Regions from separate parts of the Alkalihalobacillus pseudalcaliphilus genome, predicted to be linked through region 2. Evidence: predicted binding sites of a transcription regulator. Region 2 holds the regulator's gene; the other holds the start of a gene.
What was found. The regulator LexA, encoded in region 2, represses DNA repair genes until DNA is damaged. The targets are predictions, from matches to a motif close to CGAACATATGTTCG.

Region 1 (15,358 bases), 840 kb from region 2:
CTGTGGAAGTTAATGATAACCCAGGTTTTGTCTCGAATCGCGTGCTTATGCCCATGATTAATGAGGCGATTTACTGTGTATATGAAGGTGTAGCAACGGTTGAAGCGGTTGATGACGTGATGAAGCTTGGTATGAATCACCCGATGGGGCCATTAACCTTAGCAGACCATATCGGGTTGGATACGTGCTTATCAATTATGGAGATTTTACATGAGGGCTTTGCTGACTCTAAATATCGCCCGTGCCCGCTTTTAAGAAAATATGTAAAGGCTGGTTGGGTAGGGAAAAAATCTGGAAGAGGGTTTTATACCTATGATTAATTGGACAGAGGAGCAGCAATTAATTCGCGAAATGGTACGAGATTTTGCTCAAAATGAAATCCAACCAGCCGTTGAAAAAATGGAAGAGACAGACCAGTTTCCATCAGAAGTCGTGAAGAAGATGGGCCAATATGGGTTGATGGGTATTCCGATTGAAACGAAATGGGACGGTGCAGGTTCTGATTTTCTTTCTTATATTATTGCTATTCATGAAATTTCGAAGGTAAGTGCGACGCTTGGTGTCATTTTATCCGTGCACACATCAGTAGGAACTAATCCGATTTTGTACTACGGTAATGATCTTCAGCGCGAGCACTTTGTTCGTAAGCTTGCAACGGGGGAATATTTAGGGGCATTTGCTTTAACAGAACCGAGCTCGGGCTCGGATGCGAGTGCGATGAAAACGACGGCTACTAAAAAAAGAGATTCATATTTTCTCAATGGCAGTAAAGTGTTTATTACGAATGGTGGGGTAGCCGATACGTATGTAACTTTTGCAATCACCGATGCAACCAAAGGAAGGAATGGCGGTATTTCTGCTTTTATTGTTGAAAAGGATACACCGGGTTTTAAAGTCGGCAAAAAGGAACGAAAGCTTGGGTTGCATGGTTCGAATACGACAGAGCTTATTTTTGATCAGGCAGAGGTGCCGTGTGAAAACTTGATTGGTCAGGAAGGTGATGGTTGGAAAATTGCGATGGGTAACTTGGATGTTGGTCGCATAGGCATTGCTGCTCAAGCACTTGGTATTGCGGAAGCCGCTCTTTCATCAGCTGTTGCTTATTCTAAATCTAGAAAGCAATTTGGTCAGCCTATTTCTGTGAATCAAGGTGTGTCCTTTAAATTAGCTGATATGGCGACAGAGCTTGAGGCCGCTCGCTTACTGGTGTATCAAGCCGCCTTATTACGTCAACAAGGGAAAAAAGCTGGGAAATTTGCTTCTATGGCGAAGCGTTATGCGACGGATACAGCGATGAAGTTAGCTACGGAAGCTATTCAAATATTTGGTGGTTATGGCTACATGAAAGATTATCCAGTTGAAAGACTCTTCAGGGACGCTAAGGCTACACAAATTTATGAAGGGACAAATGAGATTCAAAGGATGATTATAGCCAAACACCTGTTGGAGGATTAGTCGGGATCATTACTGAGTGAGCGTTCAGTCGAGAAACTCATTCAAAAAATAATTCTGTAAAGGGATACTTAACCATTTGTTTAAGTATCTTTTTTTGCGTAATGTAAATATTATATTTTCTGTACGTCTTTTTGGAATCAATTCAGTAGACTTAATTCTAATTGAGACGAGCGTTTCGGGCATATCTCGTCTTGTTTCTGCATATTTTTAGCAAGGATTGACATAGGTTCGGGATTATTAAGGGGGAGGAATATTTGAATATACGATCATTACTTACATCCTATCTTCATATGTTACGGCAGCATCCTTTTTTACATGCTTTATCGATTGAACACGGCCCTTTTTTACTGGATGTAAAAAAAGGGGAAGAGCCATTTGCTTCTGGTTTAGTAACAGTAGAGGTGAAGTCAGATTTTCTTGAAAAAGACCATTACAGGTATGTCACCGCGGCGCAGGTCGGTCGTTTGACAAATTTACTTGTGCAAAGTGGGCACAAGCTTGAAGCCGGAAAACAAATTGGAACCTGTCGAATCGATCATTTGCATTTGGAACAACCGATTATCACATCATTATCAGGTGAGGTTGTTGAAATTTTAGTTCAAAATGGGCAAATCATTGAATATGGTCAGCCGCTACTGAAGTTACTAGTTACATCGACAGAGGGGCAAAGAGAAGCACCTGTTTCTGTCGAAGAGCTGGAGGAGCTTTTGAGTTTATTTAAGGATATAAATCTTGAACAGTTAAAAATTGAGGCATTGGATCAATCGTTTTATTTGTGCATAGATCGTCAGATAAAAGAAGAATCTACGCTGAAAAGACGGCCAGAGTCTGAATCTAATCAAAAACGTCCTGAACGTAGAACTGTTCAAATAAGAATGCCAAAATCAGCCGATGTGTATACTAGTGACAAGCTAGGGGGAGTAAGCGAAGGGGGAAAGAATAGGACGCTGAGTCTGGAGCAAACAAAGCTGTCCCTTTTGGAGATTCAATCTCCGATGGTGGGTACTTTCTATCAAGCCCCCGGCACGGGCGAGCAGCCTTTTGTGACGGTTGGGCAAAATATTGAAGCTTCTACGGTGGTTGGTATTGTTGAGGCAATGAAACTGTTTAATGAAGTTGAAGCAGGTATTTCAGGTGAGATTTGTGATGTATTAGTTGAAAACGGACAATTTGTGAAGCAGCATCAGCCTTTATTTTTAGTGAAGCCGCTCTCTGAATAGTCAGAAGAGAAAGGAATGGTTAAGTAATGAAAAGGTTCGATCATGTCGCCATTGCGGTCTCGGACTTAAATGAAGCTATTATGCTTTATCGGGATGTTTTTTCTTTTTCTTATATGGGCACAGAGTTCGTATCAGAGCAGCAAGTACGGGTCGCATTTTTTGAGCTAGGTGACTTCAGATTGGAGCTATTAGAAGCGACAAGTGAAGAGAGTCCCATTGCACGTTTTATAAAAAAGAGGGGCGAGGGTATTCATCACCTTGCTTTTAAAACGGATGAGCTAGCATTAGAAGTCTCTGAATTAAAAAAAGCAGGCGTTCATTTCATTGGTAACGGAATAACAAAGGGGGCAGGAGGTAGCAAGGTTCAGTTCGTACATCCAAACGCTACATTTGGTACATTGATTGAGCTATGTGAAGGTTGAGTACGGGCCACAAGGTGGGGGATGCCGATGCGTGAGGAGCTTAAGGAGTTAAAGAATCGTGTTGAACAAGTCAAGGTTGCTGGCGGTCGTATCAAAAAAGAGACACAACATGCCAGGGGTAAGCTTTTAGCTCGGGAAAGACTGGAGCTTTTATTTGATAAGGACTCATTTGTGGAGACCAATCAATTTATATCACACCGGTCTGAGCAGTTTAATTTATCGGAGAAGCGGATTGTTGGAGATGGCGTGATTACAGGGTATGGTCGGGTGAGGGGCAGGCGTGTGTTTGCCTTTGCCCACGATTTTACTGTGTTTGGAGGCACCTTAGGCGAAATGCATGCTTTAAAAATCGCTCAATTAATGGATGCGGCAGTAAAAGCGGATGCTCCTATAATTGGTTTAAATGATTCTGGGGGTGCCAGAATTCAAGAGGGCGTTCTTGCTCTTGATGGTTATGGTCAGCTTTTTTATCGAAACGCCACCTATTCGGGGGTGATTCCGCAAATTTCGATGATTTTGGGACCTTGTGCTGGAGGAGCGGTATATTCCCCGGCCTTAACAGATTTTGTTTTTATGGTCGAAGGTATAAGCCAAATGTTTATTACGGGTCCTAAGGTGATCGAAACCGTAACAGGGGAAACGGTTTCGGCAGAGGAACTTGGCGGTGCACACATGCATGCCTCTAGAAGTGGCTGTGCTCATTTCACTGCCAAAACGGAGCAAGAGTTATTTGAACAAGTACGACGTTTGTTGTTCTTTCTTCCGGATAATGATGCCGAAAATCATTCTGAACCGCTAGATGACGTGCTTGATCAATCGGGGGCTTGTGAAGAGTTATTGGAACTTGTGCCAAGTGAATCGACCAAGGTGTACGATGTTCGCCATGTGATTGAAACGTTCGTGGATCAACGTGATTTTATGGAAGTGCAGGGCGATTTCGCTCCCAATATTGTGATTGGTTTTGCTAAGCTAGCAGGGGAAAGTGTTGGAATTGTGGCTAATCAGCCTAAGGTGATGGCCGGTAGCTTAGATTTAGATGCGTCAGATAAGCTCGCTCGTTTTGTTCGTTTTTGTGATGCTTTCCGTATTCCTCTGCTCATTTTAGAAGATGTTAGTGGTTTCTTTCCGGGGATTGACCAAGAACATGCTGGCATTATTCGTCATGGGGCCAAGATTTTGTATGCCTTCGCTGAGGCAACGGTACCCAAAATTACGATTATTTTGCGTAAAGCATACGGTGGTGCTTATGTAGCCCTTAATTCCAAAGCAATGGGAGCAGACTATGTGTTCGCCTGGCCAAGTGCTGAGATTGCTGTGATGGGACCAGAGGCGGCAACATCGATTATATTTGCACACGATATTCAAGAAAGTAGCAACCCAGAGGCTACACGTAAGCAAAAAATCACTGAATATAAGCAGCATTTTGCGAATCCCTATGTCGCTGCTGCTTATGGTATGGTCGATGATGTAATTGACCCAAGAGAAACAAGAGCTAAGGTCATAGAGGCCTTAGGATTACTAAAAAATAAACAAGAAAGCAGACCGATTAGAAAGCATGGCAATATACCACTTTGACAGACATACGTGTCGAGATGTTAATACTCTTTGTAGCAAGAGTTGAGGGATAGAGGCATTTTTATGTGCTATAAATGGGAAATACGCGGCAAGTGTGGGAAAAGAGAGTTCAATGCGGAGTAAACGGAAATACGCGGCAATGAAGCCGGAAAAAGAGTGTTCAATGCCGAGCAAATGGAAGTACGGGGCAATGAGTCGAAGAAAAGAGACCGAGTGTCTTGTCCATAAACATACGTCGCGTCAATGTCCTCCTTAATAGGCAACTTAAAAATGCCCCTCATCTAAAAGGAGAGGGGCATTTTTTCATTTATTTGTTTCTTCGTCAGGTCGGTATTCTAATATATCGCCTGGCTGACAATTGAGTGCTTCACAGATTGCTTCCAAGGTTGAAAATCGTACCGCTTTTGCTTTGCCGGTTTTTAAAATGGACATGTTTGCCATGGTGATTCCAACTCTTTCAGATAGCTCCGTTACACTCATTTTTCTTTTTGCTAGCATGACATCGACATTTACAATAATGGCCATATTCTCATCTCACCTCAAACCGTTAAATCATTTTCATTTTGAATATAAATGGCCTTGTTCAGAAGTTCACGTAAAACAGAGGCGAAGATAGCAATGATAAAAGAGGAGAAGGCAATAATGAGTGTGACTAGCCAAACCGCGAGATTACCTGCACCTTGGGATACTAATGTGATGAGCCCTGCTAAATAAAGAATACATACAGTAAAAGCACAGTATTTAATATAATTTAAATAGTTTGCTGGTGGCTTCGTAAAGGAATGCCCTTTGTCTATGTAACGAACAATTTGATAGGCATAATACAAAGCGATAAAAAATGGAATCATCGTCGCATAAACACCTATTAATAGTGGATATTGCAAATATAAAAATTCAGGGTATACGTGACCAAGCGAGTTGGCTTGCCACGGTAGCCAAAAAACGCCAAGAACAGCTATGATAAGTGCGATACCAATGATGGCTACTTTTAGTAGCTGTGTTGATACATGTTGCAAGTCAAACACCTCACCAAACTAGTTTTATCTAGTATAACTTGTTATTTATCGTTTTTCAATAAAATATCAAGATTCTTGAATGCTGAGCTTAGTGAGGAGTTTTCTAAAACTATAAAAATTCGACTTCGGTTAAAGCGTGGAAAGGAATGCGCTGCTTATGTTGATTGGTCTCTAGATGAATGTGCTTGTTCCATTCATCTACATGGGCAATAAGTCCTTCTGTTTTTTTCATACGATGCTGTTCCCAATAGTGGATACGTACAGGCATTGTATAGTTAAGAGCGGTTAAAAGGTACATCCCCATTTCGTGATAGGCTTGATCATCAAGTTCAGGCTTTACTTGTCGCTTCTCTTTTTCTTTTAGCTCAAGTAAGGCTTCTTTATGCTCAGGTAAAAACATTCGGCTTCCTTCCCATAATAAATTACCTCTCTTTAAATGTTCACTCATCGGTAATGTCCTCCAATTTTAGCGGCTCGATCCTTTGCTTGGCTTGCAGAGAGAAACGAGGTTGCACGCATTAATGTCGTTTTTCCGTAACGATTGTTGATTTTGTCCATGGTATACCCGATTTTTAACAACCGATCGCGATTTTGTTCGAAAAGGCTTAATTGAATTTCTTGATCGCTTGAAAGAGACGAGAGCGAGACGGCTAGGCGACGAATCGGATAGTTCTGCCAAAAGCGCTCTAATAGCTGGCAAGCGGCGTGGAAAAGTTCTAAGGTTATATTGGTCGCTTGCTCGATTTTAAGTTGGCGGTGGAAACCTTGTGGGAGCTCATAACTTGCACCAGAAATACTGAGGCTCACAGTTTCACCTTGAACGCCCTTTGAGCGTGCTCGTCTACATACCTCTTCACAAAGTTCGAGTAAAACAACTCGAATATCTGTGAGATTGTCATAATCACGTGGCAAAGTCATACCGTGACCAATTGCCTTTTGCCCATCATGTGAACGTGTGGTGACGGGCGAATAGTCGATGCCGTGGGCTGTCATCCAAAGAACGTGACCTGGTATCCCCCATTTTTTCTTGAAGTGCTCAAGGGGGGTATGAGCAAATTGACCAATCGTACGAATCCCCATATTGCGAAAATGTTTAAGGCGTTGTCGACCGATGCCGTAAAGCTTTTCAATAGGTAGTGGCCATAGGGTTTGTTCGAGTTGGTCTTGCTTTAACCAGTAAATCCCATCTTTGTTTTTTTTGGCGAATAAGTCACAAGCCATCTTTGCTAGCACTTTGTTCTCACCGATACCAATACGAGCACGTACACGCATGTGATCCCAAATGTGTTTTTGAATCTTTTGAGCGATTTGGTGCGGTGTGCCAAACAGCCGCTGACTCCCTGTGATATCTAAAAACTGTTCATCAATTGAAAATGGCTCGACGAGGTCTGTATATTGCTTTAAAATTTCTGTTATTTGGATTGAGGCTTCCACATAGTCCTGCATACGTGGGCGTACAATCAATAAATTTTTACACTTCTGTTCGGCCTCCCACAAGCGTTCTGCGTTTTGAATGCCGTAGGATTTGGCAATCGGACAGGCGGCGAGGATAACGCCACTACGCCGTGCTGGGTCACCCGATACGACAAGTGGTTTGTCACGTTGCTCGGGGTAGCGTGTCTTTTCGATCGATGCATAAAAGGATTGCATATCAATCAAAAAAATAACCCTCATTTTAACCCCTCCCTTTCATAGAACTTATGTTCGTATTTGTATTATATGCGAAAATATGTTCGTTATGCAATGAGAAAAAGTGGAATTTATAACAGGGTTGCAGCAGGGAGATAAAGAAAATAATTGAAAAGGTCTTTTCAAAACATACAAAAGCATTCCCCATTCACGATATTGATTTCGATTTAGTAAATAACGAAAAAATTCCTGTTTGTCCTAAGCTTTTTTATGAAGTAGACATACAGTGTTAGTAGGTCGCTTGAAGTCATGAAGACAAAGGCGATGTGTAATCATATCAGGAAATCTTTAGTTAAGGAGGAATAAGTATGGAAATTAGACAGGACTTTATCCCGACAAGTAATCGCAATCGTCCTGGTACAAGGATGAATGCTCGCTTCATCACTGTCCATGAGACCGCAAATAGAAGAAATGGTGCAAATGCACGTATGCATGCTGCATATGTAAAGAATCCATCCACATCAGTAAGTTGGCATTATACGGTTGATGATGAACAAATTATTTACCAACACCTACCAACCAATGAGATTGGGTGGCATGCAGGGGATGGGGGCACAGGTCAAGGAAATCGAGAGTCTATTGGTATAGAAATCTGTGTGAATAGCGATGGTCAATTTGCTAAAGCAAGGGAACATGCCATCACATTAATTCGGTTTTTGATGGGGGCCCATCAAATCCCGATTGACCGAGTAGTTCCCCATCAACATTGGACGGGGAAAAACTGTCCAGCTACTCTTTTGAAAGATTGGTCAACTTTTATAGGACAGGTGCGACAAGCACAGGAAGTCGATTTGATTGTTAGACCTGACGTTGGTGGTGAACAAATTGGGGCCACTATTTTAAGAAGAGGGAGCAAGGGTAATGCTGTACGTCAACTGCAGCAAGACTTGTTGAAGTTAGGTGAAGTATTGCCACGTTTTGGAGCAGATGGGGATTTTGGTGCAGAGACAGAAAGTGCGGTTCGGTCATTTCAACAAAAACAAGGGATTGCCGTTGATGGTATCGTCGGAGAGCAAACCTTTAAGGCTTTAGAAAGGGCACTTGCCGCGTTAGAAGAGCAGCCAGCACCCCCACCGGTGCCACCTCCGACATCTGGTGGAGGGACCGAGAGAAGGACACTAAGAAATACAACACCTATGATGCGTGGCGATGATGTTAGAGTCGTTCAAAGAGCAACTGGAGCGACTGCTGACGGTATTTTTGGTCCGGCGACCGAGCAAAGAGTACGTACCTTTCAGCGAGCTCAAGGCTTAACCGCAGATGGTATAGTTGGTCCAAAGACATGGACGGCGATTGATAATCCGAAGCCGGCGCAACCAGCGACGCCTAAATATACACGATTATTAACACTGAGAAGCCCTAATATGAGGGGCGAGGATGTGCGTGCTGTTCAAAGGAAAATAGGGGTAACCGCAGACGGCATTTTTGGACCAAATACGGAGCGAGCGGTTCGAGATTTTCAAAGAAAGGAAAGAATAGCTGTCGATGGCAAAGTAGGCCCTGTAACATGGGGACGGTTATTTTCTTAATCATAATGAAAGCTGTTCTAAGGAAATCCCCTTAGAACAGCTTTTTTTGATCGGTACGTATTAAACGTTAATCTTCCATAGGCCATGATGTTTGCTCAAAGGACATATCCCAGAACATATATTCAAAACGACTCGTCGTGAGGAAAATTTCTTCTAACTCCTGTAATTCTTTTTCCGTACTAGAAGCAGTTAATTCATCGATTAATTGAATTTGCCACTGTGCTACAGCGCCAAATTCATCTGATTCATACATTCTAATCCACTCACCATACCATTCGTGCTCACGGGCACCTGGAATTTCACTTAAACGCAAACCAATTTCATAATAACTCCATGTACAAGGCATAATGGCTGCTAATAGTTCTTTTAGTGAACCGCGTTGAGCAATGTTTAGCATATAAGAGCTGTAGGCTAAAGTTGTCGGTGCTGGCTTTGTCGCTTCAAGCTCTTCTTCAGATATGCCTAGACGCTTCGCATAAGCTCTGTGTAAGCTCATTTCTTCGTCTAATGTTACGTGTAGCATTTTAGCGAAAACTTGCATAGTCGTTAAGTCTGAAGCTTTTAAGCTACCTAAAGCAAATAACCGCGAGTAATCGATTAAATAAATGTAGTCTTGACACATAAAAAATTTAAACTTTTCAATGTCGAGACTTCCATCACCAATTCCTTGTACGAATGGGTGTGAATGACTCTTCTCCCAAATAGGCTTAGCTGCTTCATATAAGCGCTGTGAAAATTTCATATTCTCATCATCCTCCTCGTTCGCTAGTCACTAGAGCGTACGACGACGCAAATAAACTCCTCTAAAAAGAAGAGGAGTTGTAAACAAGTGTAAGAAAAGTACACGTCGCTAACGTGCATACTTTTGTCTACTTCCACTTCCCTCCGCTAGTATTATCTAGTTCAGGTAAAAAGGGTTAAGGCTCATAGCCTCTCTCAGCACAAATAAACGCACCCCTAGTGAACGAACTTATATCATTTATCCCTTTCAAATTAACATATAATGCATATACAAGCAATGAAAATGATTGACCATTCAGCTAAATAGTTGGTAAAAAAGTGGGAAGAGCAGTAGGGTACTATGTAAATCGAAGAGGTGGTTATGCAGTGAGCAAATAAAATGTGCGGCTGAGGTCTTGATACGGTTTCAAATAAAAAATCGAAGCAAGGAGGTTAATCCTTTGCTTCGATTTAATGTTCATTACATATGTGTAATTAGTTTACTGCGTCTTTTAATTGCTTACCTGGCTTGAATGCAGGGTTCTTAGTTGCTGGAATTTCAATTTCAGCACCTGTTTGAGGGTTGCGACCCTTACGAGCAGAACGCTCACGTACTTCGAAACTACCAAAGCCAACTAATTGAACTTTGCCACCTTCTACTAATGTTGAAGTAATGCTTTCGAATACTGCGTCTACTGCTTTAGAAGCATCCTTTTTAGAAAGGTCTGCTTGCTCTGATACTGCGTTAATTAAGTCTGTTTTGTTCATGAAAAAAACTCCCTTTCATACCTTGTTTAGAAAAAACTTATTTTCTATCATTTTAGAAAACAAAAGCTTATTTCTGCATTATAGCAAGCTAATCTGCCTTGATTTAAAGCCTGCACTTACAATTTACTCTCCAAGCCTATGACTGTCAAGCCTTTCGAAGGAAAATCATTCATATTAAGCCAATATTTTCACCGTTTTTGACATTTCTTCGTATATTTTAGTGATAATGTCGAATAAAGAACGAATCCTTCTTAAAAAGTCATATTACATTTTTCGAATTTTCATAGGGCTAATCATAAGAAAAGCTAAGATTAAAGTGAAAAGCATAAATACATATTCCGGAATATAGGCGACAAGAAGAGTTAAAATGGTTAACATACAACCGGCAGCTGTAATAGGGAGGCCAAAGAAGAAACCATTAGATTCGGTAATATTAAACTTCGCTAATCGAATCGCACCACAAATAATAAAAACAATCGCAAAAAATGCACCTGCAAAACCAAATTCAAATAAGACCGCTTGATGAATTAATAAGGCTGGAGCTACGCCAAAAGAAATCATATCGCATAATGAGTCCAGTTGTTTTCCTAACTCTGACGTACTATTTAGTTTACGGGCAACAGCACCATCTAAACGATCAAAAACAGCAGCGATTGTAATGAGCAGTAAAGCGAGTCGTAGCTGATCTTGAATCGTAAAAAGGATTGCAAATGCACCTAAACTAAGATTTAATAGAGTCAGGATATTGGCAATTTGTCCTTTTAACTTCTTTTTCGTATGGTCAAGGCGTTGTAATAGCAACATCCATTTCACTCCTTGAGTTAATAATCACATAGGTTGTTCTATATCTTTATGAAACTTCCTTCAAAAAAATCGCATATTAAAATAAATCATGGTACATTTTTTTACATGCGCTATTAAAGTATAATCTTATCATATACAGGGTGTTTACACTACTAAAAGGATAAAGATTGCCAAAAATATTTACAGGTACATGGGGGACAGGTCGTTGAAACAAAAATTGTTCAGGATATTTGTTGAATTGAGTAATTCACCTTTTCAATCGAAGATAATCATGCGTTTTGCTCAATCTAAAATAAGTAAACGCATTATACCGGCGTTTGCTAAAACATTTCAAATTAACATGCATGAAGCTGAAAAGTCAATAACAGAGTATCAAAGTCTACATGCTTTCTTTACGAGGAAATTAAAAAATGGGGTTCGTACTGTGGATGATAAGGAAACAAGTATTGTTAGTCCTGTGGACGCCAAAATAGCCTCCTTGGGTACATTGACACCTAAAAGTGAGTTTCAAGTTAAAGGGCAAATGTATCAACTGCTTGATTTATTAGGAGACAGAGAAAAAGCACAGCAGTATGTGAATGGACACTACATCGTCCTCTACTTAAGTCCGAAAGATTATCATCGTATACATAGTCCTCTTACGGGAGAAATCACAAAGCAATGGGAGCTAGGAAAACGTTCATACCCTGTCAATGATGCAGGATTAAAATATGGAAAAAAGCCATTATCGCATAATTATCGCTCGTTAACAGAGCTGTGCGTGATGAATCAACATGTCATCATGGCTAAAGTGGGGGCGATGAATATTAATACAATTGCTCTTACACATTCACACGAGCAGCTAAAAAAGGGAGAAGAGCTCGGCTATTTTTCCTTTGGCTCGACAGTCATCCTGCTCTTTGAGCCTACTATGATGGAATTTGAACATCTGCAAGAAGGAGATTCCGTTCAAATGGGCCAAAAGATAGGGATGTTATTGACAACAGAGGGCGCGAAATAAAAAAGTAGAACGCTTTTTAGAACATGTAAAATTAATCGGATAAGATATAGACCCAAGGCAGTTAGATGGAATAACCTAACACGCTTGGGCCAAGTGTCAATAAAGGTCAACGTTACGATACCCTTTTAAATAGGGCGCTATTTTTTTCACCCTTCTGGAATGCCTTCATACAAGAGGTATTCGTCATCTTTTACAACATATATAATGTCGGGGTTATCTGATTTGAAAATTTTCGTACCTGGTTGAAGTTTAGTAGCAGAAACTGTATTTGAGTTATTTTCCATATGATATTCTGATTCTATTGCTATTTCTTCAAGTTCTTTAGGTGATTCTATGATGTGTTTTTGTGAAAAAATATAGACAACATCATTAATAAATATAAAATCAGCTTCTTTATTTTGGGACAACTGTTCTTCAGCAATTATTTGACCTGTTGTTGTAACGGCTGTCTCAGATGAATGTTGCCCATTACTACAACCAATTAAAAAAACAAAATTAGAAAAAATGGTAAAAGAGTCTTTATCATTTTGCCTACTCTCCTTGAAAAGTTTTTCATATCATAACTTCAGCAGTAATTTTAAGATTATTAATATTGTATAAGATTATGTGTCATGAAGCTATGGTATTATAATAAGTATGATGGTTGTTAGGTTACTACAAAAAGTCGACAAGATACAATTTGTACCATGCCGACTTTCCTTCATGACAGTCAAGTGTCATCTATTTTTTTTCACTTTCTACCACCCAATACCAGCCTTTTTAATCGCACTAATCGTCGGGTTCCCAACGGTCATGCCGCCATCAGCAGAAATCACTTGTCCGGTAATAAAGGAAGATTCATCACTTGCTAAATAAAGGGCAAGTTGAGCGATGTCTAATGGAATCCCAATACGTGGCGTTGCTTTTGTTTCTTCAAAAATCTGAGCGTATTGCTTTAGGCTCTCGTGGCCGTTTTCAACAATCTCAGGCTCAAGCACCATCCCTGGTGCAATGGCATTGGCACGAATTCCTTGCTTGCCAAATTGAATCGCTGTCGATTTAGTTAATGAGATAACACCAGCTTTTGCGACAGAATAAGCAGACTTAGAAAGCTCAGGGTGAATTCCTGCAATCGAAGCGGTATTAATGATCGAGCCACCGCCATTTTCTAACATAAGAGGAATCGCGAATTTCGTCCCTAACATTACCGAAGTCAAATTATAACGTAATGTTTCTGTCCACTCGTCAATGTCCATATTCATCACATCGACATCGCCCGAAAAATTAAGGCGTGCTGCATTATTATGCAAAATATCCAAGCGACCAAAATGTTCTTTCGCTGCTAAGACCATTTCCTCAATTTGCTGGGCTGAACCGATATCAACTGGCTGAGCAATTGCAGTAAATCCAGCGTCATTAATTTCCTTCACAACTTCCTTAGCACCGTCGATATTAATGTCAGCGGCAATGACTTTCGCCCCTTCACTGGCAAAAAGCTTAGCGGTTGCTTTTCCCATACCTGATGCTGCACCTGTAATAATCGCTACTTTATTTTCTAAACGTTTCATATGTTATCCACCTCTTAGTTATAAATTTGTCCACCAGCACAGTTAATAATGGAACCTGTCAATACTTTTCCATTATTCATCGCAAAAATGACAGCATCGGCAATCTCCTCGGCAGTTGCTGCAATGTTTGGACCCGTAGTAGCACCGATTTTTGCTCCAATTTCAGGCGTAAAAGTCGTGCTTGCATTTGCGGCAATATTCGTTTGCATCGTATTAGGAGCAACACCAACCGCATAGACATTTACGTCTTGGTAATCTTGACCGATCGATTTTGTCATACCGGCTAAAGCATGCTTGGAGGCAGAATAAATTCCATTATAAGCAGTTGGTTTATAAGAGTTGGATGATACAGTATTAATAATCGTACCCCCACCGTTCTTGAGCATCACCTCAATGACGTATTTAATGCCTAAAAAAGCACCTTTTACGTTAATATTCATTAAGCGATCATACTCATCTGCTGAATACTCATGGATCATTCGAAAAGGAATCATAATGCCTGCATTATTATGGAAATAATCGATACGTCCAAATGTTTCCTCAGTACGTTTGACGTAAAGTTTGACGTCATCTTCATTGGACACGTCGGCTTTAATAAAAATAGCCTCGGCACCTTTATTTTTCACTTCCTCGGTTGTTTGCAAACCAGCTTCTTCATTAAAATCGACAAGGGCTAGACGGTAGCTTTGTTCTGCTAACTTTAAGGCAGTGGCACGACCTAAGCCTGTAGCCGCACCTGTAATAAGAACAACTTGATTCATAATGGTTAGCCTCCTATAGGAACTTTGGTATACTAAAAGTATAGCTTGTTTATGTAAAGGCTTACAATATGCAAAAGATACAGTTTTGTAGGATAATGAACAACTTTTAAAGACTTGTACGATAAGTGAGGAATTTTTTATGAATATGAATGATTTACGCGTGAAGAAAACAAGAAAAAATATATTTGATACGTTCATAAAGCTGTTAAAGAGGAAGACGTTAGAAGAGATAACCATTTCAGAAATATGCAAGGAAGCTGAAATTAATCGAGGAACGTTTTACGCACATTTCTTGGGAAAAGAGGAGCTGTTTCAGGAATATTTTAATGAAGTGATTGGATTATTAGAAGTGAAATATCGTCAGGTTTACGAAAGGAATACGTCTTCGAGTGAGTCAACAATCACTCCTTTGTTTGAACATGTGTTAGAGCATAAAGATTTTTATGAGATCATTTTCTCTGAACATGCCCCTATAAAATACATGAATCTATATCACCAAACGATTATGGACGTTTCCATGAATCTTAACTTAAAAATGCTACCTTTCAATTTAAATCGAGAGCTTTATTTATCAATGATTACGAGTGCAACGATCGGTATGATTATGTATTGGAAAAGACATCAATATCAATTGAGTATCGAAGAAATGAACAAACATCTTATGCATTTTTTTCAAAAACAGTAATAAAAGCCGCCACTTTGCTTAAGCATCGTGACGGCTTTTTATTGTTTGTCTATTACATTTCACCTTCATGGCGATTGACTTCTTCTTCTTCTTTTTTGCGACGATCAAACTCTTTCAGTCTTCGACCTTCGTCACCTTTTTTCTTAGCGAGCTGCATTTCATAACGC
Region 2 (15,358 bases):
ATAAGTATCAATCAAGCTTACCTTCAGTAAGTAAAGATAGAATTGAACGATGTTGTATTCATTTTAACCTAACAATATTTAGATACCTTATGGGAGGCAGCGGCATGAAAAGGGTGGGTAAGCGGATGTCTATTGTATTTCTTATGATTTTCGGAATGATTGTTCTTATAATTTCTTTTAGCTATATGAACCATCAAATCCAGCTTTCAAGGGAAGATGAGTGGCTAAAACCTATAGGAGATTTTGTTGAAGTAAATGGTCATAATATGCATGTTTATACGGAGGGGACAGGAGAGAAGACGCTTGTTTTTATGTCTGGTGGAGGGACGAGTTCACCCGTTTTAGATTTTAAAACATTGTACACGATGTTAAGTGATCAATATAAAATTGTCGTCGTTGAAAAGGCTGGTTATGGATTTAGTGAAATTACAGATAGTAATAGAGATATTGATACCATTTTATCAGAAACAAGAGAAGCCCTTATAAAATCAGAAGTAGAAGGGCCTTATATCTTATTTCCGCACTCTATGTCTGGTATTGAAGCATTATATTGGGCTCAGCTCTATCCTAAAGAAGTAGAGGCGATCGTTGGTTTAGATATGGCTGTACCTGCTGTATATGAAGATTTAAATATCCCGATTACGGTGATTCGCTTAGGTGAAATGGCTGCAAATATGGGCTTAACTAGATGGGTTCCAAATCTCTCTGTAAGTGAAGCATTAAAACATGATATTTTAACAGAGGAAGAGAGTGATTTATATCAAACTATTTTATACCGTAGAACGTCGACGAAAAATATGGTCAATGAAGTTAGTCAAATTAAAGAGAATGCAAAGAGAGTTGAAAAAGAGCAGCTTCCAAATGTTCCAATGCTTTTGTTCTCTTCTAATGGTCAAGGAACTGGTTGGGATGAGCGATCGTGGATAGATTTTCAAGAAGAATTTATCCGTAGGCATGGAAACAGTAAACTTATCAAATATAACAGTACCCATTATATTCATCATATAAATTTTGAGGAAATAGCTGAAGAGTCAAAGGAATTCATCAATGGTTTGTAAGTGTACTAATTTGATATAGTGTGCTGTATGACTAAAGGTTGAGGTAATTTAATAATAAATAAGAGTCCAATAGGTAAGGTCCTCCCTTTTTTTCAGCTCCTTTCATACTGTTAGTAACGTCAATTCTTCGGTAAGCGAGCAACTAGAAGTCTATGAGTTAGTTGCATTGTGGACGGGCATCTGTCTAACACCCATTTAATCAACAAACCTTGTTCACCCAAAGGCAAAAGCTCAATCATTTCTACTCTTGAAACATCGCTTTTATATATTTACCTTCTTCAATCTCAATGGCAATTGCTTCGTTAGGGGAGATATCGAATATTTGGTACAATTTAGTGCCTACCTCATAAATATTTGAAAAATTACCACCATACGCATTGTCTTCATTCGCATTGACTGTGATTTGACCAAGAAATTGTTCGATATTCATCTGTTCGATTTCTTCGTTGGTTAAGATATACGTGATGTCGTTAAATTGGACAAATTCAGAATCCCATAAATTGGGTGAACACGCAAAGAGTAATAAAAAAGACAAGGAATATACAGCTTTTTTCATGATAATCACTCTTTCTTATCATTATTATTCCATTCTTTTTTACCCCCTCTTACGAAAAAAATAACCAGAAAATACAAAGTTCTTGATTTAAATGCTCATAGGCTAATTAGTAAATCAATTATTTAGAATAAATCGTCTATTGGGTTAGATATTTCTTCTAATCGTCCCATTAATTATGTATACTTATACGTACGAGTTAACTTTTTTAGCTGTTACCATGCAAGATTTAATTTTCTATTGCGACGTTAAGTACGATATTTGCACCAGGTTTAATCACTTCCAAATGAAAAGGAGAACGAAATGGATATCACCAAAAAACAGTTTGATACATTATACGAACAACCGATCTATGAATATACATTATCAAGTGCAACTGATTTATCCATATCTGTCATTAATTACGGCTGCATTATTACTAAAATAATGATGCCAGATAAACATGGAAATCGAGAGAATATCGTCTTAGGTTTTGAACAAGTAAAAGGCTATCAGGAAGCTCCTTATTTCGGAGCAGTCATTGGGAGAGTGGCAGGAAGGATTAAAGGTTCAGAATTTCAATTAAATGGAACTAATTATCAGTTAGCTAGTAATGAAGGGGAACATCATTTGCATGGTGGTGTTAAAGGCTTTGACCAAGCGATTTGGCATGTGGAGGAAAAAAAGAGCGAGCAAGGTGTTGCGTTAGAATTAACGTATACGAGTGTAGACGGAGAAGAGGGTTACCCAGGTAATGTTACCATAAAAATAACCTATAGCTTAACATCTGATGACGTTTTTTCAATATCTTATCAAGCGACAAGTGACCAAGATACCCTTCTTAATTTAACGAATCATAGTTATTTTAATTTGAGTGGAGAAGCAAAAGAAACGGTGTTGAAGCATCAATTAACAATGCCAAGTGAGCACTTTTTGAAATTAGATGAACATTTATTACCAACGGGAGAGTATCATTCAGTTGTGCAAACACCCTTTGATTTTAGAAAAGGGCGTCTTATTCTTGATGGTGTGCATTCCGAACACCCTCAAAATCAATTAGTCGGCTTCGGGTACGATCATCCCTTTATCTTAAATGAAGGACAAGACTCACCGATTCAACTTCTTGACGAGAGTAGTGGCAGGCTTATGGAAGTAACGACGACCGAGCCTTGTGTTGTGTTGTATACAGGTAATCATATATCTTCAACACTTCAAATTGGTGATAGAACGGCAGAAAAATATATCGGTTTATGTTTAGAGACGCAAAAGCATCCAGATGCGATTCATCACCCCACATTTCCTTCTGTCGTATTAAAAAAAGGAGAATTATATGAATCTAAAACAATCTACACATTTTCCGTACATAGGTAAAAAGCTTCCTATTTAAAATTGAAGTGTTTATCATAGATTTCGTTTGTGAATTGGAGTCGAGACATGCAGACAAAATATAGTAAGGTGAAACAGTTTATTAAATCAAAAATATTTGATGGTACGTATGTTGCCCATCAAAAAATAAGTTCGGAAAATGAACTCATGAGAGAATTTGATGTCAGTCGCCATACAATTCGTGTGGCAATCGGTGAACTTGTTAGCGAGGGCTGGTTATACCGCGAGCAAGGAGCTGGTACTTTTTGTGCGGATCGGCAAGCAGCGATCAAAAAAGAGAATCATGAACAAAAAAATATTGCTATTATCACAACGTATATCTCCGATTATATTTTCCCATCCATTATTCGAGGGGCGGAATCGTATTTAAGCCAACGGGGATATCAGGTGAGTTTGTATAGTACAAATAATGATATTGAAAATGAGAAAAGAATTCTTGAAACCATTATCACACAAAACATTGATGGTGTAATTGTTGAACCTACAAAAAGTGCTTTTTCTAATCCGAATATAAACTATTATTTCAATTTTGAGCGGATGAACATTCCTTATATGATGATTAATGCGGCTTATGATGAATTGGAGCCAATTTGTTTAATGCTTGATGATGAGCGAGGCGGATACATTCAAACGGAGTATTTAATTAAGCTAGGGCATACGAATATTGTGGGCTTTTTTAAAACGGATGATTCACAAGGTACGAAACGGATGAAAGGTTATATTAAAGCACACCGTGATTATCAAATACCAATCCATCCTGCTAATTTGATTAGTTATACGTCAGAAGATAAGATAGGTAAGCCAAATCAAGAGCTAGAGCGAGTCTTGCAAACGAATCAAGAGTTGCCAACTGCATTAGTTTGCTATAATGATGAACTGGCTATTCAGTTATTAGATGTGTTAAGAAAACATAAAATACGTGTACCTGAAGATCTCTCAATAATTGGATATGATGATTCATTTTTGGCGACTGTTTCCGAAGTGAAGCTAACGACAGTTGCTCACCCAAAAATGAAAATGGGTGCCGATGCAGCTCAAATGATTCTCGGATTAGTAGAGAATCGTCATAAACGAAATCAAACAACGATTGAATCGTTTTTTTACGAGCCAGAATTGATTGTTCGAACCTCTACCAAAGAAATTTAAAAGAAGCCAAGTTTTTCATTTGTAGAGAATTATCGTCTCTATAGTTTTAAACCCTATCCTTACGTAATAAGATGTTATAATAAAGGCATGATGAAGATGAAAGGAAGGATGGCGAGAAAAATCGCCTATAAGTCAAAATGAAAAACTTTCAAATTGGATTAAATTTTGTATTAGTTTTACTTTGCTTACTTGTCGTAGACTGGGGCTTTGGAAAATGGATTGATTATGCTCTCATCATTGTAGCGGGCTTATTATTACTGACAACGATCTTTAGTTTGGCACTAAGAAGTAAACAGAAGAATACGAAGTAAAAGAGGAACTCCTTTTCGTAAGGAGTTCTTTTCTATTTTTATTTGAAAGTTAAATGGGTGGTGCTCATTTCTCAAGTGAACTTGACCTACAAAACACTCAACTCAATGGGTCTATCCTCATAGGTAATTGCTATTGTGAAATAGCCTTACTAAAGTTGAGAAAAAGGCCTATGATTTTGTCGATAAATTGAACAATAAGTCTTAAAGCTTCTCAATGCTTTTTCATACTTTAACCTTATTTTTACATAACGTTAATCTTTTCCTTGAGAAAAAGTGGTATTCTTTCCTTGTTAGGATTTTTTTATTATTGTGATAAAGGGTTTAGTTCTTGATCTACAGTGAAAAATCCGACTATTCAGTCTACAGGAGGGAAATGAATGAACAATCACCGTTTTATACGAGCTTTAAGTGTGTTTTTGATTGTGCTACTTACAGTCACTAGTGTAATGCCAGCTTGGCAAGGACAAGCACAAAGTGCGGATGGAGTTATTTCAGTAACAGAAGCCATTGAACATAATCAAGGGAGAGCGACAGTAGAAGGTTACATAGTTGGCACAGTGGCAAGCCAAAACAACTTTACGTTAGCACCACCTTTTACTTCAAAAACGAACGTTGCCATTGCGGAACATCCTGATGAGACGGATATACGAAAGATGTTGCCTATTCAACTACCAACCGGCCAGGTCAGAAATGGCTTAAATGTCGTAGATAACCCAGAGAATTATCATGCGAAAGTACAGATTACTGGAGATTTAGAACCGTATTTTTCAGTACCAGGTTTACGATCAGCTTCAGGCTTTCAAATAATAGAATATACGAATGAGCCTGCACCGCCTGAAGACCCTCAACACATTTCTATTGAGCAAGCAAGACAATTATCAATGAATACAGAAGTAATTGTTCAAGGTGTTGTGACCGTTGATACAGATACGATTAGTTCGGGAAATCAGTTTGCAACGTATATTCAAGACGAGACAGCAGGTATTAATATTTTTCATTTTAATAAATCAAACTTTCCTACTTTACAAAAAGGGGATTTTGTTGAAGTTCGAGGACATTTAACTGAGTATAACGGATTATTAGAAGTGGTCCCAACTGAAAGTGGAGTGACCAAGATATCAGCAGGTCATCCTTTACCAGAACCGATTTCATTAAACTTAGGCGATTTAAATGATCCTGTTATCGCCGAACCATTAGAAGGTCAATTAGTTGAAGTAGAAGGTTTTATTCAACATATACCTGATAGCCCAGCAGGTGGAGGTTATAATGTAAGTTTAATCGATGAGAATTTTGTCGGAACTACGGTACGAGTGATGGAAGGTACGGGTGCCATTGAGCATATCACAACAGGATCATGGTATTCTGTGACAGGTATTTTAAGTCAATATAATACGTATCAACTATTGCCACGTTCAAGCAATGATTTTACGTTGTTAGATGAACAACCCGAAGCTCCAAATCCAGAAGGAAAATATGAATCAACTGTAGCGAGAATTACCGATGGCGATACGATTCACTTAGCTACACCTGTTTTAGGGGCAACAGCTGTACGTTTTCTTAATATGGATACACCAGAGACGTATCAATCTATCAAGAACGAGTTAGATGAAAATCAAAAATATCATGGTGATTTAGCAACAGAATACATGAAAGAACTTTTAGAAGTGGGTGATGAAGTTGAAGTATTAGTTGGGCCAGAAGCAACAGACCAGTATGGCCGACTTTTAGCTCAAATTGTACGTAAAAGTGATGGATTAAATATCAACTTAGAAATGGTGAGGGCTGGTTATGCAACTACATATTTTATATGGCCGGTTGGTGACGCGGAAGATTATGAATTGTATCAAGAAACTGTTCGCAAAGCAAAGGATGCAGAAATCGGTATTTGGAATCCCGAAAATCCATTATTAGAGATGCCTTTTGAATTTAGAGCAAGGGAAACAGGGAATGGTCTACATCGATATGTCGGTAACTCGGATACAAAAACGTATGTTGAACCGAATGAATGGGAGCAGGTCCCTGTAGATAAAAGAATTTTCTTTGCATCGGTTGAAGAAGCAGAAGCTAATGGTTATGTAGAAGCGGGCGAAGAAATCATCCCGGATGAGGAACTCATTTCCATGCAAATATTAAGTGTCAATGATTTGCATGGAAAAATAGATCAAACTTATCCGGTAACGGTTGGAGAAGAATTATTACAAGTAGGTCGATTTGATTATGTGGCTGCCTATTTAAATGAATGGTCAAAACGTAATCAGAATACATTTATCGTCCATGCAGGAGATATGATAGGTGGCAGTTCACCTGTTTCCGCTTTATTTCAAGATGAGCCTGTGATAGAAATGATGAATGAAATTGGCTTTGATTTCGGCACGGTTGGAAATCATGAATTTGATGAAGGAACAGAAGAATTAATGAGAATTGTCAAGGGTGGAGATCATCCTGAAGGTAAAGGTTCTCCCGGATATGCGGGCATGGATTTCCCATTGCTTTGTGCAAACTGTTTGGATAAAGAAAGTGGTGAGCATTTCCTTCCGCCTTATGAAGTTGTTGAGGTTGAAGGCGAGCAAGTAGCTTTTATCGGTGTTAATACGACCGATACGGTTAATATGGTTATCCCTGATGGCATCAAAGATATTGAATTTACTGATGAAGTAGAAGCTGTGAATTCCGCTGTAGAAGAATTAAAGGCACAAGGAGTACGTGCGATTATCGTACTTGCCCATATGGCTGCCACACAGTCAGGTGAGACAGCGGTAGGCCCAGCAGCAGATCTAGCCAAAGAAGTAGATGATGAAGTAGATATAATTTTTGCCGGGCATAACCATCAAATTGTCAATGCGATGGTTGACGATGTCTTGATTGTTCAAGCTTATGAATATGGAAAAGCATTTGGTGCGGTTGACGTAACCATAGACCCTGTAACAGGAGATATAGTTGAAAAGGAAGCGGAGATCATCTATGTCGACCAAGCTAAAATCGAACCTGAACCAGCGGTTGGAGCAATTCTAGCAGACTATGAAAACCGTGTAGCTCCTATTTTAAATGAAGTGGTAGGGCATGCAGCAATTGATATGGTTGGTGGTTATTCTAATGATGGTGACACGGCACTTGGTAATTTAATTGCTGATAGCATGTTATGGCAGATGAAAAGTGATTTTGCTTTAATGAATGGTGGCGGAATACGTGACCAGCTCCCCGCAGGAGAAATAACGTTTAACCGATTGTTTAATATCGTACCGTTTAACAATGTCTTAGTAACCTTTGAAGTAACCGGAGCTGAACTACGTGAAATCTTAAACGCACAAATCACGAGTTATGGCCCGGATTTTAGTATAGCAGGCTTTCATTATACGTGGGATCAAACGAGCGATGAAGTTGTCGATATTATGTTACTAGATGGTTCTTTGATTGATGAGAGTAGAACGTATACGGTAACAACTAATAACTATATGGCTGAGTCAAATGGAGATAAATATCGATTAATGGGTCAATATGCGAAAAATATGGTAACTGGCCCAGAGGATTTGGAGGCATTGATTGCCTTTGTCAAAACATTCCATGAACCGATTGCCTATCACGTAGAAGGTAGAATTGCTGAGATTAGCTCATTACCGGAAGAAGAACCGACACCAGAACCAGAACCTGAGAATCCTAAGCCGGAAGAACCAAAGCCAGAAACACCAAAACCTGAAGAGCCTAAACCACATCCCGAGGAGCCTATTGATTTCTTAATAGCGGATATCAAAATGAGTGGGCATGAGGCTACGATTAGCTCAGAGAACTTAGACATGCTTGCTGAAAGTGCGACGCTCATCGTCGATTTAAGTTCGGTTGAATCAGAGGAACTGGTTCTTTCACTTACAGTTGAGCAAATGAGGCTTTTAGTGAAAAAAAAAGTATCGTTAGAACTCATCTCAACCGGTTTAACTCTTTTGATCCCGCTCGAGAATTTTACAGGTGAACAGTCCTTTCAATTATTTATAAATCAGCTGGTATATACGGAAGGCACACCAAGTACTGTGTACGAGTTAATAATTAAAGAAGGAAAAGACCTAGTCAAAACTTTTGACGTACCTATTACATTATCATTCACCTACGTTGCTGATGCCGTTACAAATAGTGAGAATCTAGCTGTTTATCATTGGAATGAAAAGAAACAACAGTGGGATGTTCTTCCATCAAGTAGCGTTGATAGTGAGCGTGTTACAGCAACGACAAACCACTTCTCTATTTTTACAGTTTTAGAAGGTGACAAGGAACAACTGGATGAAGAGGAGAAAAACGGGAATGATCATAATAAGGAAAAAGATCGTGAACAAAATCAAGATGATGAAGTTGATGGGGGAGGAACAGGAGGAACAGGTGACAATAATAAAAAGACGTTACCACATACAGCCACTTCTCATTATCAATGGCTATTGCTTGGGGTATTATTATTCATAATCTCTGTTATCATGTTTCAATATAACAGAAGACGTATAGCGATGAACTAAAAGAAAAAGCCTTTGGGTTCCAAAGGCTTTTTCTCATAAAAAACAAATTAATGGATCGTGCGGAACACACCAATTACTTTCCCGAGAATGGAAACATTTTTTAATAGGATAGGATCCATGGTCGCATTCTCTGGCTGTAGACGAATATAGTCTTGTTCTTTAAAAAAACGTTTTACGGTTGCTTCTTCATCTTCTGTCATCGCCACAATGATATCGCCATTATTGGCGGTTTGTTGCTGTCTCACAATAACCATATCTCCATTAAAAATACCAGCCTCAATCATACTATCTCCTTCAATGACGAGTACATACGTATTTTCATTAGCTGCTAAATGCTCAGGTAAAGGCAAATAACCTTCAACATTTTCAACGGCTGTAATAGGAAGACCTGCTGTGACTTTCCCGATAATCGGAATATAATTTGCTTTTCTTTCCACTTGATTGGCTTCCACCATCGTATCATCCAAAGTTAATACTTCAATCGCTCTAGGTTTAGTAGGGTCTCTACGGATAAACCCTTTCTTTTCCAATCGAGATAAATGCCCATGGACGGTGGAACTTGAAGCTAGTCCAACTGCTTCGCCTATCTCTCTAACTGAAGGTGGATATCCTTTTTTTCGTACTTCAACTTTAATATAATCTAGTATTTCTTGTTGCCTTTTTGATAGTTTTGTCATGAGCTGTCACCTCGCTTATATTTCCTTCGTAACTAAATTGTACCATGCGAACATATGTAATGCAAACATAAGTTCTAAAAAACGGTTGACACAAACAGTTGTTCTCATTTATGATAAAAGCGAACGTACATTCTATAAATGAGGTGTTTCGGATGAAAAGATTATCAGGGCAAGAGTGGGCGATTGTTTGTACAGGTTTTTTGACTTTAATGTTTATGTGCTTTACTTTACTATTGACTAATGATGAATTAGAGAAACATGAAATAGTAATAGAATCTTCAGAGGAAATTGATAGAGTTGTATCAAATGCTGAATTTGAAAAAAGAGAAGAGCAGAAGTCGCAATTTACTGTTAATCATCAAAAGGTGGAATTAGAGGAAGATGGAGAAAATTAATGTCGTTTTATATTGTCGAGTTAGTACAGATAAACAAAGTCAACAAACCTCGCTAAAAAGACAAAGAGAAGAACTGACCGATTATGCAAATCGTTTAGGCTGGTCGATCGTTCAAGTATATGAAGAGATTGAAAGTGGTTATTCCATTGATCGTCCTGGACTTTTAGATATGTTAGAAGAATGTAAAGAAGAGACTGTTCATCAAGTATTAGTTCAGGATGATACACGGATTGGCAGAGGTCATGCCAAGATGGCTATCTTACATGAGTTAAGAAAATATAATACATCTATTTACACATTTCAACATAATGGAGAATTAGAATTATCAGATGCCGATCATATGGTGTTAGATATCGTGGCTATTGTTGAAGAATATCAACGGAAACTACATAATTTGAAGATAAGTAGAGGAATGAAAAAAGCCGTTCAAAAAGGATTTAACCCACAAAGAAATATTAAAAATCAAGAAGCGGGGGGGAGAACCAAAAAAGAAGTACCGATTGAGGAAATTGTTCGTTTACGCCAACTTGAATTAACGTTTCATGATATTGCAGCGACTTTAAGAGGGTTTGGTTTTGATGTATCAAAAGCAACCGTGCACCGTAGATATCAACAATATATAAAAGAGAGACAATCTGAATAAATACGTGTATGTATTTTCTTTTTCGATAGTTTATGATCAGGTGAACGCTAATGCTTGCATCAATGAAATTAAACATGCTACACTCATTAAAGGTTTAATGGGGATGTTTTGTATAAGAAAGTGAGTGGATGATATGCTATCGAAAGACAAGATTAATCGTATAAATGAGTTATCAAAAAGATCAAAGACAACGGGGTTATCGAAAGAAGAACAGTTAGAACAGCAGAAGCTCCGCAAAGAATATATTCAAACATTTAGAGGGGCATTTAAAAATCAATTACACAGCGTAAAGGTTGTCGATGAAAACGGTGATGATGTGACACCGGAGGCACTAAAAAAAAGCAAAGACACGTACAAAGGGTTTACCCATTAAATAGACAAGGCTGCTGCTAGTTATTCTGAACATAATTAGCGGCAGCTTTTTATATGTTCTATAGAGTGAAATGAGTCAGTATCAATTTTTTTATGAACACCTTAATTGCTTGTGATTTATGTGTATAAACGATATGATAAAAAGCGAAGGTAATGGATTTAAAGGAAAGGATGAAATAAAATGACAACTACTATTGAGCAATTAGCAATTAATACGATTCGTACACTCTCTATCGATGCTGTAGAGAAGGCAAACTCAGGTCATCCGGGGATGCCAATGGGGGCAGCTCCAATGGCATTTAGTTTGTGGACGAAGTTCATGAACCATAATCCTGATAACCCTAATTGGGATAATCGTGATCGTTTTGTTTTATCCGCAGGGCATGGTTCCATGTTATTGTATAGCCTCCTACATTTAACGGGTTATGATTTACCTCTTGAAGAATTGAAAAATTTCAGACAGTGGGGTAGTAAAACACCAGGACACCCAGAGTTTGGTCATACGGCAGGAGTAGAGGCTACAACTGGACCGCTTGGACAAGGTGTTGCCATGGCAGTTGGTATGGCCATGGCAGAACGCCATCTCGCTGCGACTTATAATAAAGAAGATTATCAAATTGTTGATCATTTCACATATAGTATTTGTGGTGATGGCGACCTGATGGAAGGTGTATCAGCAGAAGCGGCTTCCCTAGCAGGACATTTAAAATTAGGGAAATTAGTCGTTTTGTATGATTCAAATGATATTTCTCTTGATGGTGATTTACATATTTCTTTTTCAGAAAGTGTAGAAGATCGTTATAAAGCATATGGTTGGCAGGTCATTCGTGTAGAAGATGGACGAGACTTAGCTGAGATCAACCAAGCAATTGAGCAGGCCAAAGCTGATGATAGACCAACATTAATTGAAGTGAAGACGGTGATCGGCTATGGTTCACCGAATAAATCTGGTAAGTCTGATTCACACGGTGCGCCATTAGGTGCAGATGAGATTACACGCACAAAAGAATATTATAAATGGTCATATGAGCAAGAGTTCCATGTACCAGAAGAAGTAGAGGCATTCTTTGCTGAGAAAAAGAAGGAAGGTAAAGAAAAAGAAGCGAAATGGAATGAGCTTTTTGCTGCATATCAAGAAAAATACCCAGAATTAGCCTCTCAATATGAACTAGCGATGGCCGGCAAACTTCCTGAAGGTTGGGATGAGGCATTACCACGTTATGAAGCTGGTTCAAGTGTAGCGACGCGTTCTTCTTCTGGAGAAGTTTTGAATGCGATTGCTAACAAAGTTCCTCAAATCTTTGGAGGCTCTGCTGATTTAGCTGGTTCAAACAAAACGTATATGAAAGGTTTAGGAGACTTTTCAAGAGACCATTATGAAGGTCGCAATATTTGGTTTGGTGTACGTGAATTTGCAATGGGATCGGCAGTAAATGGTATGTCACTTCATGGTGGCTTAAAGGTGTTTGGTGCGACTTTCTTTGTATTCTCAGATTATTTGCGTCCAGCTATACGTCTAGCTTCACTAATGAATCAGCCTGTCATTTATGTATTTACTCACGACAGTATTGCTGTTGGTGAAGATGGTCCAACCCATGAGCCTGTTGAACAATTAGCCTCACTACGTGCAATGCCTGGTTTATCAGTCATTAGACCAGGAGATAGTAACGAAACAGTTGCTGCATGGAAGCATGCAATAGAAAGTACAGATACACCGACCGCACTTGTTTTAACGCGTCAAAACTTACCGACTCTAGAAACGACAGCAGACTTAGCATATGAAGGTGTGGAAAAAGGTGCTTATGTTGTTTCTGAAGCGAGTGGTGAAGCAAATGTACTTCTTTTAGCTTCTGGCTCTGAAGTTTCACTTGCCGTTGAAGCTCAAGGTCTTCTGGAAAAAGAAGGAATCTTTGCCAATGTAATCAGTATGCCTAGTTGGGATCGTTTTGAAAAACAGCCAAAGAGTTATAAAGAATCTGTATTACCACCACATATTACAGCTCGCTTAGGTATTGAAATGGGAAGTTCATTAGGGTGGGCAAGATATGTTGGTTTAGCAGGGGATGTGTTAGCTATCGATACATTCGGAGCATCAGCACCTGCAGACAAAATATTAGCTGAGTACGGTTTTACTGTAGATAACGTAGTGGCTAAAGTAAAAGCGCTCATTCAATAAAATCAAGCAAAACCTCTACACATCATTTTGAGTGTAGAGGTTTTTTTAACTATACATAGTTTCAGTAGAGTAACGCTCTATGTTCGCACTAACATTCATACTAAAACGCCCATAGCGGAGCCCCATTCACTCCGCCACCAACAATAATGAAAGTAGTGGCGACTGTTCAAACTGTTGGCACGTTTACAACTCGGTCACACCAGGAGTCGGCCTGAATAAACAGGGTTCACTGTCCTACTAAGGTCATTTATCGCTAGATGGATGACCAGCTAACATCAAGGCACAAACTATCGCCCCGAAGTCCACTTTCATACAAAAACTAGTGCAATTTCGACAAAACAAGTCAGTGTTCTCTCCAACTTCAGACAGCAAATTCAGTAAAATCTACTTATAATAGATAGAAAGCTGGTTGGAAGGAGTGTAAGTATGAGACACTACCACATATATTTATTAGGAGAAAACATCGCCAGCCATTATTGCGGAAGAGAACTCAAGCTATATCAACTATTTCTTGAGCGCGAATTGGCAGCGACATCCAAACGAAGTATTTTCGATAGACAAATACAATATATCTCAAGACCAATTCCAACATTACTCATTCAACAGAAACTAAAATCACTCATAAAAGGGAAACAAGAATTTATTGAACAAGAAAATTCTTATTATGTCCACGTAGACAAGCCAAAAAGTGAAGCCATATTAGACATTCATGCCAACTATTTACGGATAAAAGCAACGGGTGGGCCAGAAGCGGAAACTGTATTTTTTGAAGTGCTTAGAAGACTTGATCCATGTTACTTTGCTGTTGATACCAACCATGAACATTATGGGTGGTTAAATCCTATTCGCCAAGAACAATACATGAATAAGCATTATTGGTGTTAGACATTTTAAAAGATTTCACTTATTCCTTCAAAATCTTCCGAAATGATAGGAGAATAGACTTTTAAAACAAGCTCTCATAAGATATAATGGAAAAGGTTGATTCAAGTTAGTTGAGATAACTTGAACGTTTTAATAGGCTGAAGGAGGAAGTTGGACATATGTGGTTGCATATTCTTGGGTACACAGTGGCAGTTCTAGCAGGAGTCGCAATTGGATTCTTCATCGCTAGAAAGACGATGATGTCATATTTAAAGAAAAACCCACCAATTAATGAACAAATGTTACGAGTGATGATGATGCAAATGGGTCAAAAGCCATCACAGAAAAAGATTAACCAAATGATGCAAGCGATGCAAAAGCAACAAGGTAAGTAAGAAGGTTGAAGGGTTAACGTTCTTGGCGTATAAGCCATTAATTAATACGGATAAAATTTGAGCAAAAATGCCATCTGCTTAATCTTTCCTTTTGAATTACAATTAATCTTTTAATCATTCATAAAACCGCTTTTTCTTGGTTATAAAGTTAACCAAAGGAGGAGTGGTTTTTTTGTTGTTAAAAGAAATATTCAAAGACTTTATCTAACAAAAATAAATATCTATTCTCTTCAATCTAAGGAAATGATTAAGAGTTTGCCGGTTAAGAATATGGTAGCGTTCCCGAAGGTTAATAAACACTATTTGGCTTGGCAGGAAGATCATCATGATGAACAAAAAAGTAAATTATATTTGCTGGCTTTGAATACTGAAGAAGAGGAAAAGATTCAATTATTTGAAGGTAATATTTTCTTTTATGATATCAGTGATGATTATTTGGTTTGGCAATCAAATAATAGAATATATGGTTATTCATTTGAAAGTAAAGCGATAGCCCAGTTAGATGACAATGGCTTTTACCCATATATTAATGGAAAAACGGCTGTCTGGGAAAGATTAACCGATCATGGTGAAAAGAAATTTAGAGTGGTTTTATTTAAAATAAATTCAATTTAAACAGAAACAGGGAAGAGTAAAACCCTGTTTTTTCTGTCAATGGATTTCTACTAAGCAAAGGTGAATATAATCATATTGGTTTCAAAGCCTCTTCATATCGATATAAAAATCATGTTATTTGGGATTGATAGTAAGACTTTTTAACCAAATCATTAGGGTGAAGATACATAAAATAACGGTGGAGAAAAATAAAGCCCTTATAAAGATTGCATTGCTTGAGGATTGGCTGGAAATAAAAAAAGTAATGACTGCACCTGGAAGGTATTGTAGGGCATTACGAAGTTTATTTGAG

Region 1: the regulator LexA is predicted to act here: its motif matches at 7,411-7,424, upstream of PQ479_RS04795 (DNA polymerase IV).

Annotation. Positions count from the first base shown of each region.
Region 1 is NZ_JAQQWS010000001.1:967,677-983,034, reverse strand. Features, by position in the region: gene PQ479_RS04835 (3-hydroxybutyryl-CoA dehydrogenase) at 1-320, shown strand, start outside; gene PQ479_RS04830 (acyl-CoA dehydrogenase) at 316-1,455, shown strand; gene PQ479_RS04825 (biotin/lipoyl-containing protein) at 1,710-2,675, shown strand; gene mce (methylmalonyl-CoA epimerase) at 2,702-3,097, shown strand; gene PQ479_RS04815 (acyl-CoA carboxylase subunit beta) at 3,125-4,672, shown strand; gene PQ479_RS04810 (helix-turn-helix domain-containing protein) at 4,976-5,197, opposite strand; gene PQ479_RS04805 (DUF2975 domain-containing protein) at 5,212-5,688, opposite strand; partial or broken gene PQ479_RS04800 (YolD-like family protein) at 5,798-6,025, opposite strand; partial or broken gene PQ479_RS21865 (YolD-like family protein) at 6,046-6,136, opposite strand; gene PQ479_RS04795 (DNA polymerase IV) at 6,133-7,362, opposite strand; gene PQ479_RS04790 (peptidoglycan recognition protein family protein) at 7,686-8,906, shown strand; gene tenA (thiaminase II) at 8,974-9,648, opposite strand; TPP riboswitch at 9,770-9,875, opposite strand; gene PQ479_RS04780 (HU family DNA-binding protein) at 10,122-10,394, opposite strand; gene pssA (CDP-diacylglycerol--serine O-phosphatidyltransferase) at 10,659-11,198, opposite strand; gene PQ479_RS04770 (phosphatidylserine decarboxylase) at 11,404-12,198, shown strand; gene PQ479_RS04765 (hypothetical protein) at 12,345-12,605, opposite strand; gene PQ479_RS04760 (SDR family NAD(P)-dependent oxidoreductase) at 12,936-13,745, opposite strand; gene PQ479_RS04755 (SDR family NAD(P)-dependent oxidoreductase) at 13,760-14,506, opposite strand; gene PQ479_RS04750 (TetR/AcrR family transcriptional regulator) at 14,646-15,191, shown strand; gene mnhG (monovalent cation/H(+) antiporter subunit G) at 15,244-15,358, opposite strand, start outside.
Region 2 is NZ_JAQQWS010000001.1:129,191-144,548, forward strand. Features, by position in the region: gene PQ479_RS00640 (alpha/beta fold hydrolase) at 105-1,058, shown strand; gene PQ479_RS00645 (hypothetical protein) at 1,300-1,614, opposite strand; gene PQ479_RS00650 (aldose epimerase family protein) at 1,915-2,961, shown strand; gene PQ479_RS00655 (GntR family transcriptional regulator) at 3,025-4,122, shown strand; gene PQ479_RS00660 (hypothetical protein) at 4,260-4,433, shown strand; gene PQ479_RS00665 (DUF6359 domain-containing protein) at 4,811-8,929, shown strand; gene lexA (transcriptional repressor LexA) at 8,977-9,606, opposite strand; gene PQ479_RS00675 (hypothetical protein) at 9,759-10,001, shown strand; gene PQ479_RS00680 (YneB family resolvase-like protein) at 9,997-10,644, shown strand; gene PQ479_RS00685 (DUF896 domain-containing protein) at 10,778-11,017, shown strand; gene tkt (transketolase) at 11,198-13,192, shown strand; gene sirA (sporulation inhibitor of replication protein SirA) at 13,619-14,077, shown strand; gene PQ479_RS00700 (YneF family protein) at 14,236-14,451, shown strand; gene PQ479_RS00705 (hypothetical protein) at 14,755-15,066, shown strand.